2 linked regions of the Novosphingobium sp. G106 genome follow. The protein of the gene in region 1 interacts with the protein of each later gene in a pairwise test. Links are inferred from orthologs where the notes say so. Each region holds a gene or a part of one and is shown in the gene's direction. Other genes may lie near its edges.

Evidence for each region.
Region 2: the proteins of mrdA (region 1) and KRR38_RS07560 interact in binary tests that used the Escherichia coli proteins (3 or more experiments, as listed by UniProt). The link is inferred for Novosphingobium sp. G106 from one-to-one orthologs.

The regions. Positions count from the first base shown.
Region 1 is NZ_JAHOOZ010000001.1:1,311,733-1,316,005, forward strand. The notes cover bases 1,342-4,273. They hold mrdA (penicillin-binding protein 2), read left to right. Parts: upstream 1,342-1,726; coding sequence 1,727-3,820; downstream 3,821-4,273. Other genes in these bases: mreD (rod shape-determining protein MreD), read left to right, coding at 1,342-1,690; rodA (rod shape-determining protein RodA), read left to right, coding at 3,817-4,273. Outside these bases: KRR38_RS06215 (rod shape-determining protein), read left to right, coding at 1-205; KRR38_RS06220 (rod shape-determining protein MreC), read left to right, coding at 228-1,172; more of mreD, read left to right, coding at 1,172-1,341. UniProt on the Escherichia coli protein: Catalyzes cross-linking of the peptidoglycan cell wall. Responsible for the determination of the rod shape of the cell. Is probably required for lateral peptidoglycan synthesis and maintenance of the correct diameter during lateral and centripetal growth.
Region 2 is NZ_JAHOOZ010000001.1:1,586,095-1,590,580, reverse strand. What follows is about bases 1,343-4,486. They hold KRR38_RS07560 (penicillin-binding protein 1A), read left to right. Parts: upstream 1,343-1,723; coding sequence 1,724-4,249; downstream 4,250-4,486. Other genes in these bases: KRR38_RS07555 (MarR family winged helix-turn-helix transcriptional regulator), read left to right, coding at 4,367-4,486; KRR38_RS07565 (N-acetylmuramoyl-L-alanine amidase), read left to right, coding at 1,343-1,653. Also shown: KRR38_RS07575 (ribonuclease E/G), read right to left, coding at 1-233; KRR38_RS07570 (hypothetical protein), read left to right, coding at 365-763; more of KRR38_RS07565, read left to right, coding at 784-1,342. UniProt on the Escherichia coli protein: Cell wall formation. Synthesis of cross-linked peptidoglycan from the lipid intermediates.

The DNA.
Region 1 (4,273 bases):
CGCGCCCGAGCTCGCCGCCGACATCGTCGACCAGGGCATCGTCCTCACGGGCGGCGGCGCGCTGATCAAGGGGCTCGACGAATATCTGCGCGAAGAGACCGGCCTGCCCGTCTCGATCGCCGAAGATCCGCTGTCGTGCGTCGCGCTGGGTACGGGCCGCGCCATGGAAGATCCCGTCTATCGCGGCGTGTTGATGACGGCCTAACCGCCAGAGGAGAAGACGCTCCATGGCGCCGCCGCCTAACCGGCGCTCCGGATATTCCCGCAGGGCGCAGTACGGCACCTTCTTCGGCTATATCGCCGGGGTGGTCGGCGCGCTTGTTGGCGGCGGAATCCTGATCGTTTCGATTTTCAATCCGAGCGCCTTCTCCAGCCTGCGCGGCCTGGCGGCCGACGCCGCGGCACCCGGAGGCAAGGTCGCGGCTGAGAGCCGGGCCGCCAGCCAGAGCGTGTTTGACGTGGTCCGGGGCTACGCCTTGGCCGGTAGTCGTACCGCGAAGCTGGAGCGCGAACTGGCCGAGGCCAAGACGCGGCTCGTTGAGGCCCAGGCCACCACGGAGGAAAATCGGCGGCTGAAGGCGATGCTCGGGCTCACCCAGCAGGACGAGAGGCCGGTGGCAGTGACGACTCTGGTTGCAGCGACCGGCGCCAGCACGCGGCGTTTTGCCACCATTGCCGCAGGAGCGGACCACGGCGTCGTGGTCGGCATGCCGGTGCGCTCGCCGCTCGGCCTTGTCGGGCGCGTGCTCGAAGTCGGCGGCGGCACCTCGCGCGTGCTGCTGGTCACCGATACCGAGAGCATCGTCCCCGTGCGCCGTCCTCAGGACGGTCTTCCCGCTTTCGCGCAAGGCAAGGGCGACGGCCAGATCCAGATCAGGCTTATCAGTCTCGGCATCAACCCGCTCAAAGTGGGCGACGTCTTCGTCACTTCGGGCTCGGGCGGCCTCTATCGCCCCGGCATCGCGCTGGGCGCGGTCACCAGCCTGACGCGCGACGGTGCCATCGCGCGCGTGCTGAGCGACCCGGCCGGCAGCGAATTCGTCGCGGTCGAACGGATATGGGCGCCGCAATCGGACGTACCGGCCGCCCAGCCTACCGCCAAACCTACGGCTAAACCCAGTACTACTAAACCCACCGGCAAGCCCTCCGGCCAGGCGGGCGGGCGGCGGTAATGCCCTCGCGCCTGCTGAAAGCCGTCTCGGAAGGCCCCCGGCCAAGGATCAACCGGGCGCCCTTGCCGATCGTGGCACGCAGCGTCCCCTGGGTATCGGTCATGCTGGGCTCGCTGCTGCCGGGCTGGCTGTTCATGGCCTCGGCGCCCTATGTGCCGCCGCTCGGCTTTCTCACGCTGCTCGCCTGGCGGCAACTGCGCCCCGGCTTGCTGCCGGTCTGGGCGGGACTGCCGCTGGGCTTCTTCGACGATCTCTACAGCGGCCAGCCGATGGGCTCTGCCATCCTGCTCTGGTCGATCGCGATGATCGTGATCGAGGCGATCGAACTGCGCTTCCCCTGGCGCGGCTTCGCGCTCGAATGGCTGCTCGCGACCGCGATGATCGGTGTCTACGTGGTTGCGTCGCTCGGCGCCGCCAATGCTACCGGGGGGCTCGGTCCCGGTGGCGGTGCTGGCGCCGCAGTTCATCCTTGCGGTGCTGATCTATCCCTTCGTCGGGCGGATCGTCGCGGCGCTTGATCGGTTCCGACTGATTCCGCTCAAGGTCGTCGGCTGATGAAGCTCAAGGCCTTCTGGAAGGCGCCCACGACCAGCCCGGCGCTGCTCAGGCAAAGCTTCGAGCGGCGCGTGGTTGTGCTCGGTGCGGTCCAGGGCGGGATCGGCCTGCTGCTGGCCGCGCGGCTCGGTTATCTCTCGGTATTCCAGAACGCCAAGTACGAGCTGGAATCCGAAAGCAACCGCGTCAACCTGTCGCTGATCCCGCCGCGGCGCGGATGGATACTCGACCGCCACGGCTCGCCGATGGCGTCGAACAAGGCCGACTTCCGCGTCGACATCATTCCCGAGCGCATCGTCGATGCCGATGCGACGCTGGGGATGCTTGGCCGGCTGTTCAACCTGACCCCGGTCGACATTCAGGACCTCAAGGACCGGATCGACAAGTCGCGCGGTTTCCAGCCGGTCGAGGTGGCCTCGGGCATCGATCCCGACCAATATGCAGCGGTCAGCGTGCGCCTGCCCGACCTGCCCGGCGTCGTCACCCAGCGCGGCTTCTCGCGGTTCTACCCGACCGGGCCCTCGGTCGCCCATCTGATCGGCTATGTCGGCGCGGCTTCGGCCGCGGAGTACGAGAGCGACAGGAACCCGCTGCTGGTCACGCCGGGTTACAAGGTCGGCAAGGATGGGCTCGAGAAGTACTACGAGCCGCTTCTGCGCGGGGTCCCGGGCGCGCGCCGCGTCGAGGTCACCGCCAGCGGCAAGATCGTGCGCGATCTCGACATGCGCGAGGACATCCCCGGCAAGCCGCTCAAGCTCACGATCGACGGTGCGCTCCAGGACTATGCCGCGCGGCGCATCGGCCTCGAATCGGGCGCGGTCACCGTCATCGACTGTGAAACCGGCGGTATCCTGGTCTGCACCTCGATGCCGGCCTTCGATCCCAACAGCTTCGTCGACGGGATCGGCCGCATCGAATGGAAGATGCTCAACGAGGACGACCACATCCCCTTGTTGAACAAGGCCTTCCGCGGGCTCTATCCGCCCGGTTCGACGATGAAGCCGATGGCGACTCTCGCGTTGCAGATGCACGGCATCTCACCCGACGAGCGCGTCAACTGCCCCGGCGGCTATCGCCTCGGCAGCCGCTTCTTCCGCTGCGACGCGGTGCACGGCTCGGTCGATATGCGCGCCGCGATCGAACACAGCTGCAACACCTATTTCTGGTCAATGTCGCACCGCGTCGGTTACGACGTGATCGCGCCGGTCGCCAAGCTCCTCGGGCTCGGGCAGGAGTTCGACCTGCCCGGCACAGCCCAGCGTTACGGCACCATTCCCGACGCCGCCTGGAAGATGCGCCGCTACAAGCAGGAATGGAGCGCGTCGGATTCGCTCAACGCCTCGATCGGCCAGGGCTACGTGTCGGTTTCGCCGCTCCAGCTTGCAGTGATGACCGCGCGTATCGCTTCGGGGAAGAACCTGCAGCCGTCGCTGCTGTTCGGGCACGAGAAGCCGCCGGGCCCGGCGCTGCCGTTCACGACCGAGCAGCTTGCCGTCACGCGCGAGGGCATGTTCCGCGTGGTCAACGGCTCGGGCACCGGCGGCGGGAGCCGGATCAACATCAACGGCGTGATGATGGCCGGCAAGACCGGGACGGCGCAGGTGCGTGCGCTGACCAGCCGCGGCCATGTCGGTGACTGGAAGTCGCGCGACCACTCGCTGTTCATCTGCTATGCGCCGACCGATGTCCCACGCTATGCGATGTCGGTGGTGGTCGAACATGGCACCTTTGGCGCCCGCGCCGCAGCGCCGATCGCCAAGGACGTGATGACCTACCTGTTCGATCCGAAGACAGCCTGGGACAGGCTCCTGGCCATGGAAAAGGACTGGGGCGGAACGCCGATGGAGCGCATGGCGGCCAAGTACCAGGCCTATGCCGCTCAGTACGGCACCACGGCGCCCAAGGTGGAGGGCGACGACGCGGTCGATTCGGCCCAGTACGACAACGACAGCGCGCCCACGTCGGGCCAGGCGGTCCCTCGCGAAGCCGATGCGCCGCCCGCCAAGGAGCCGACACCGGCCGTCAGCCCCAGCCCCTCTCCGACGGCAACGCCCTCGCCCGCTCCCGTGGCTCCGCCGGCAGCCGCGCAATGAGCCGTTCGATCGTCCCCGCCACCGTCGCCCGCCAGCCCTGGCAGGTCATCCTACCGCTGACCGCCCTCGTGCTGTTCGGCTCGACCGTGCTCTATTCGGCTGCGGGCGGACATCTCCAGCCCTGGGCACTGACCCATTCGCTGCGCTTCATCTTCTTCCTCGGCATGGCCGTGGCCATGTCGCGGTTCCGGCGCGAATGGTTCAAGCAGTTCGCCTATCCGATCTACCTCGCCGTGCTCGTCCTCCTCGTCCTCGTCGAGATGCTCGGCGCGATCGGCGGCGGCAGCCAGCGCTGGCTCAACCTCGGTTTCATGACCTTGCAGCCGTCGGAACTGATGAAACCGGCTATCGTGCTGGTGCTGGCGCGGTTCTACGACAATCTTCCCGCGTCGGTGACGACGAACTGGCGCGGGCTGGTTCCTGCCGCCGGGCTGATCGGTGTGCCGGCAGCTT
Region 2 (4,486 bases), 270 kb from region 1 along the record:
TAGTCGGGATGGATTTCGCTGAACGCCAGGAAACCGTGACGATTGCCGCCGAAATCGACGAAAGCCGCCTGCAGCGAGGGTTCGACCCTGGTTACCTTGGCGAGATAGATATTACCCTTGATCTGCTTGCGATCGGCAGATTCAAAGTCGAATTCCTCAATACGGTTGCCCTTGAGGACCGCCACCCGGGTTTCTTCCTGGTGGCGCGCATCGATTAGCATGCGCGTTGTCATTATAAATTCTCCAGTCGCGCCGCGGCTCGGACCCCGAAAAATCGGGGGCCGGCAAGGCGGCGCGGATATGCAATGGTTCGCCGCCGGGCCCGAACATATCGGGGTCCGTCCTGCGGCGATCGGGGTTGTGCGTGAAACCCGCGCGCAAGGGCGTGCGGGCAGCTTGCTTCGTGTCTGCGAGTGGGAGGCTGCGCGGCGAAATCGTTCGCGCAAAACCGGCCGTCCAAGCCTTCCGCGCCTGCAAAGGCAGCGGCTGGCAGAACGGCAAGTGGTTACTCATGGGCTCGCATCAACCTGTTCGATCCGGATGGGAAATTCCGGATATCGGCCATGGGTTAAAGCTTTCCGATCCTGCCCGATTGCGACCATTCAGCCTTGTTTCGGTGCATGAGGATCGGAATGTCTCGCCCGGCTTCGTTCATCTAGCAGCCAATACTTTGAACGGCAAGGCTTCCCGGCGCGCGGCAAGCGGCGCCGGACCAGGTGATTGCGGGGAGAGCTTATCCCTCGACCATTGCGGTTCGATGTAGGTAGCCTTACGGGAAAGGCAATGCCGCGTCCGATCCAGCTTGCCTTGCTCCTCGCTGCGCCGCTGGCGCTGATCGGTGCAATGGTTGCGGCGGACCGCCTGCTTGCTGTGCCTAGCCGCGGCTATGATTATGTCGAGCGGATCGTGCTGCCGCCGGCCGCGCATGAAGTCGGTCTGCCCGAAATCAAGGGGCCGCTCGATGCCAGCCGGCCGCTGGTGGTGATCGATGCCGGCCACGGCGGCTACGATCCCGGCGCGGGAACCGAGCCGCTGATCGAGAAGAACCTGACACTGGGGCTCGCCAAGGCCCTGCGCGACGAACTGCTCGAGCGCGGCGGCATCCGGGTCGCGCTAACCCGCGACGACGACCGCTTCCTGCTGCTGCCCGAGCGCTCGGGCATCGCGCGGCGGCTGAATGCCGACCTGTTCATTTCGATCCATGCCGACAGCGTCGAGAGCAATGACCAAGCTCGCGGGGCCAGCGTCTATACCCTGTCCGAGCGGGGGACGAGCGAGACGGCGGCGCGGCTCGCGGCGCAGGAAAACCGTGCCGATACGATCAACGGCGTACAGCTCGCCGGAACCAGCGATGCGGTGAGCGCGATCCTCGTCGACCTGTCGCAGCGCGAGACACAGGCCAAGTCGCAGCAGTTTGCGCGCCTGATCCTGCGGGAGATTTCGGGCCAGATGAAGCTGCACGACCGCGAGGTGCAGTCGGCCGCTTTCGTCGTGCTCAAAACGCCCGACATGCCTTCGGTACTGTTCGAAAGCGGCTACGTGAGCAATCCCGACGATGCGGCGATGCTCGCCTCGGCCGAAGGTCGCGCCACTTTCGCCAAGCTGACCGCCCAGGCGATCCGTGCTTATTTCGCGCGCCAGTCGAACCAGTAAGGCGAGAGCAGGGGAGTAGAGAGAGTGAACCGCTTCCCCTCGCGCCGGACACAGGATAAAGGCGGCGGCAATGTCTGACTCCGCGTCGCCCGAGAGCGAGAACCTGAACTACCGCATCCGCCGCGAAGCGAGCGGCGCCTGGTCGCGATTGCGCGGTCTCTGGCGCGAAAGGCGCTGGTTCCGTGCACTGGGCTATGCCTTCGTGGCCTTCGTGCTGCTGATCGTCGGTGTGTGGTTCTTCGTTGCGCGCGATCTGCCTTCGGCCGACAAGCTGCTCGACTACCAGCCGCCGCTGCCCACCATTGTCCGCGGTATCGACGGCCAGATCGTCTATTCCTATGCCCGCGAGCGCCGCGTCCAGCTGCGCTTCGTCGATTTTCCCAAACAGCTCACCGACGCCTTCCTCTCGGCCGAGGACAAGACGTTCTGGACTCATGGCGGGGTAGACTATCCGGGCCTCGCCGGCGCCGTGGTCGACTATGTCTCGAAGATGGGCTCCGGCCAGCGCGCCAAGGGCGGCTCGACGATCACCCAGCAGGTCGCCAAGAATATCCTGATCGGCAACGAATATTCGATCGGCCGCAAGCTCAAGGAAATGATCCTCGCGCGGCGTATCGAGAGTACGCTGACCAAGCAGCAGATCCTCGAACTCTATCTCAACGAGATTCCGCTCGGTCGGCAGAGCTTCGGCGTCCAGGCCGCGGCGCGGGCCTATTTCGGCAAGGACGTCGGCGACCTGACGCTCAACCAGGCCGCCTTCCTCGCGATCCTGCCCAAGGCGCCTGAGACCTACGGCCGCGCCAAGAACGTCGATGCCGCGATTAATCGGCGCAATTACGTGCTCGACCAGATGGAGAAGAACGGCTGGGCCAGTGCCGATGCCGTTGCCCAAGCCAAGGCCGAGCCGTTGGGTCTGATCCCGCGCCGCGTCGAGACCTACGATTCCTCGCTCGGCTACTTCGTCGAGGAAGTTCGCCGCCAGCTCATCCAGAAATATGGCGAGAAGGCCGAGCAGGGGCCGAACAGCGTCTATGCCGGCGGCCTCTGGGTGCGCACTTCGGTCGATCCGGAACTGCAGAAGGCGGCGCAGGATTCGCTGCGAGCCGGGCTGCTGCGCTACCACGGCGGCATGGGCTTCCGCGGCCCGATCGACCATATCAACGTCGATCCCGACAAGTGGCAGACCCAGCTGATCACGCTCAACAAGAGCATCACCTATCAGGACTGGCGCGTCGGCGTGGTGATCGAGCGGAGCGGCTCGAGCGCACGCATCGGCTTCCCCGACGGCAAGAGCGGTCCGCTGGTCTCGCTGCCCGACAGCCTGCGCGCCGGCGACGTGATCGCCGCGGCGCCCGTCGGCGGCGATACCTATGCGGTGAAGATCATTCCCGAGGTCTCGGGCGGCATGCTTGTCGAGAGCCCGACGAACGGCCGGATCCTGGCGATGCAGGGCGGTTTCGATTCCGGTCTCGCCTCGTTCAACCGCGCGACCCAGGCGCTGCGCCAGCCGGGTTCGACGATCAAGCCGTTCGTCTACGCCACGGCGCTCGACGTGGGCATGACCCCGGCGACGATGGTGCTCGACGGCACCTTCTGCGTCTATCAGGGCACGGCCGGTCAGAAATGCTTCCGCAACTTCGGCGGCGAAGGTGGCAGCGGCAACCACACGATGCGCTGGGGCCTCGAGCAGTCGCGCAACCTGATGACCGTGCGCCTCGCCAACGACAGCGGCATGGAGAACGTCACCAAGACCTTCGCCCGCGTCGGCATCGGCAAGTACCAGAACTATCTGTCGTTCGCGCTGGGCGCGGGCGAGACCACCGTGATGCAGATGGTCAATGCCTATTCGGCGCTGGCCAACAACGGCGTCCAGTATCCGTCCTCGGTCATCGACTATGTCCAGGACCGCAACGGCAAGGTGATCTTCCGCGCCGACAACCGCCGCTGCGACCGCTGCAACATGACGCAGTGGGATGGCAAGCCGATGCCCCGCTTCGAACCGCGCGGCAAGCAGGTGCTCGATCCGCGCACGGCCTATCAGGTCGTGCACATGCTTGAGGGCGTGATTACCCGTGGTACCGCCGTCGTGCTGCGCGATCTCAACATGCCGTTGTTCGGCAAGACCGGTACGACCAGCGGGCCGACCAACGTCTGGTTCGTCGGCGGGTCGCAGAAGTATGTCGCGGGGGTCTATCTCGGCTACGATCAGCCGCGCTCGCTCGGCGGCTATGCCCAGGGTGGCCGCGTCGCGGCGCCGATATTCAAGCAATTCGTCCAGACGACGCGTCCGCGCTGGAGCGACCTGCCTTTCGTCGCGCCCGAAGGCATCCGCATGGTCCGCATCGACCGCGTCACCGGCAAGCGCGTGTTCGGCGCCGAGCCGGGTACCGATCCCAAAGCCGGTGTCATCTGGGAAGCCTTCAAGCCCGACACCGAGCCTACGCGGACCACGCGCGCCGATGATCTCGCCAAGCAGCGTGACGCGCTCTTCGCGGCAATCGCGCGCGGCAAGCAGGCGCGCCAGCAGCACGAGGCAGGCGCATCGGGAAGCGCCGAAACACGCGATTTCGCGGAGGAGCAGGGCGGCGTCTACTGATGTCGCTCAGGCATTGACACCAAGGTTCCAACTGTTCATCTGTCGAGCACGCCTTCGGACAGTGCGTTGCGTCGCGCTGTCGAGCCGCTATCGTGGCTGCAAACGGGAGGAACGGAATTGGGACCGAGGCATAGCTTCTGGGGGGTACTTGGGCCGGCAGAGGCGGCCAGATTCGGCGCCGGCACGCGGGCATCGCGGGGCGGGATCAACCCCAGCGCGGGTGCTGCCGAGAGCGAA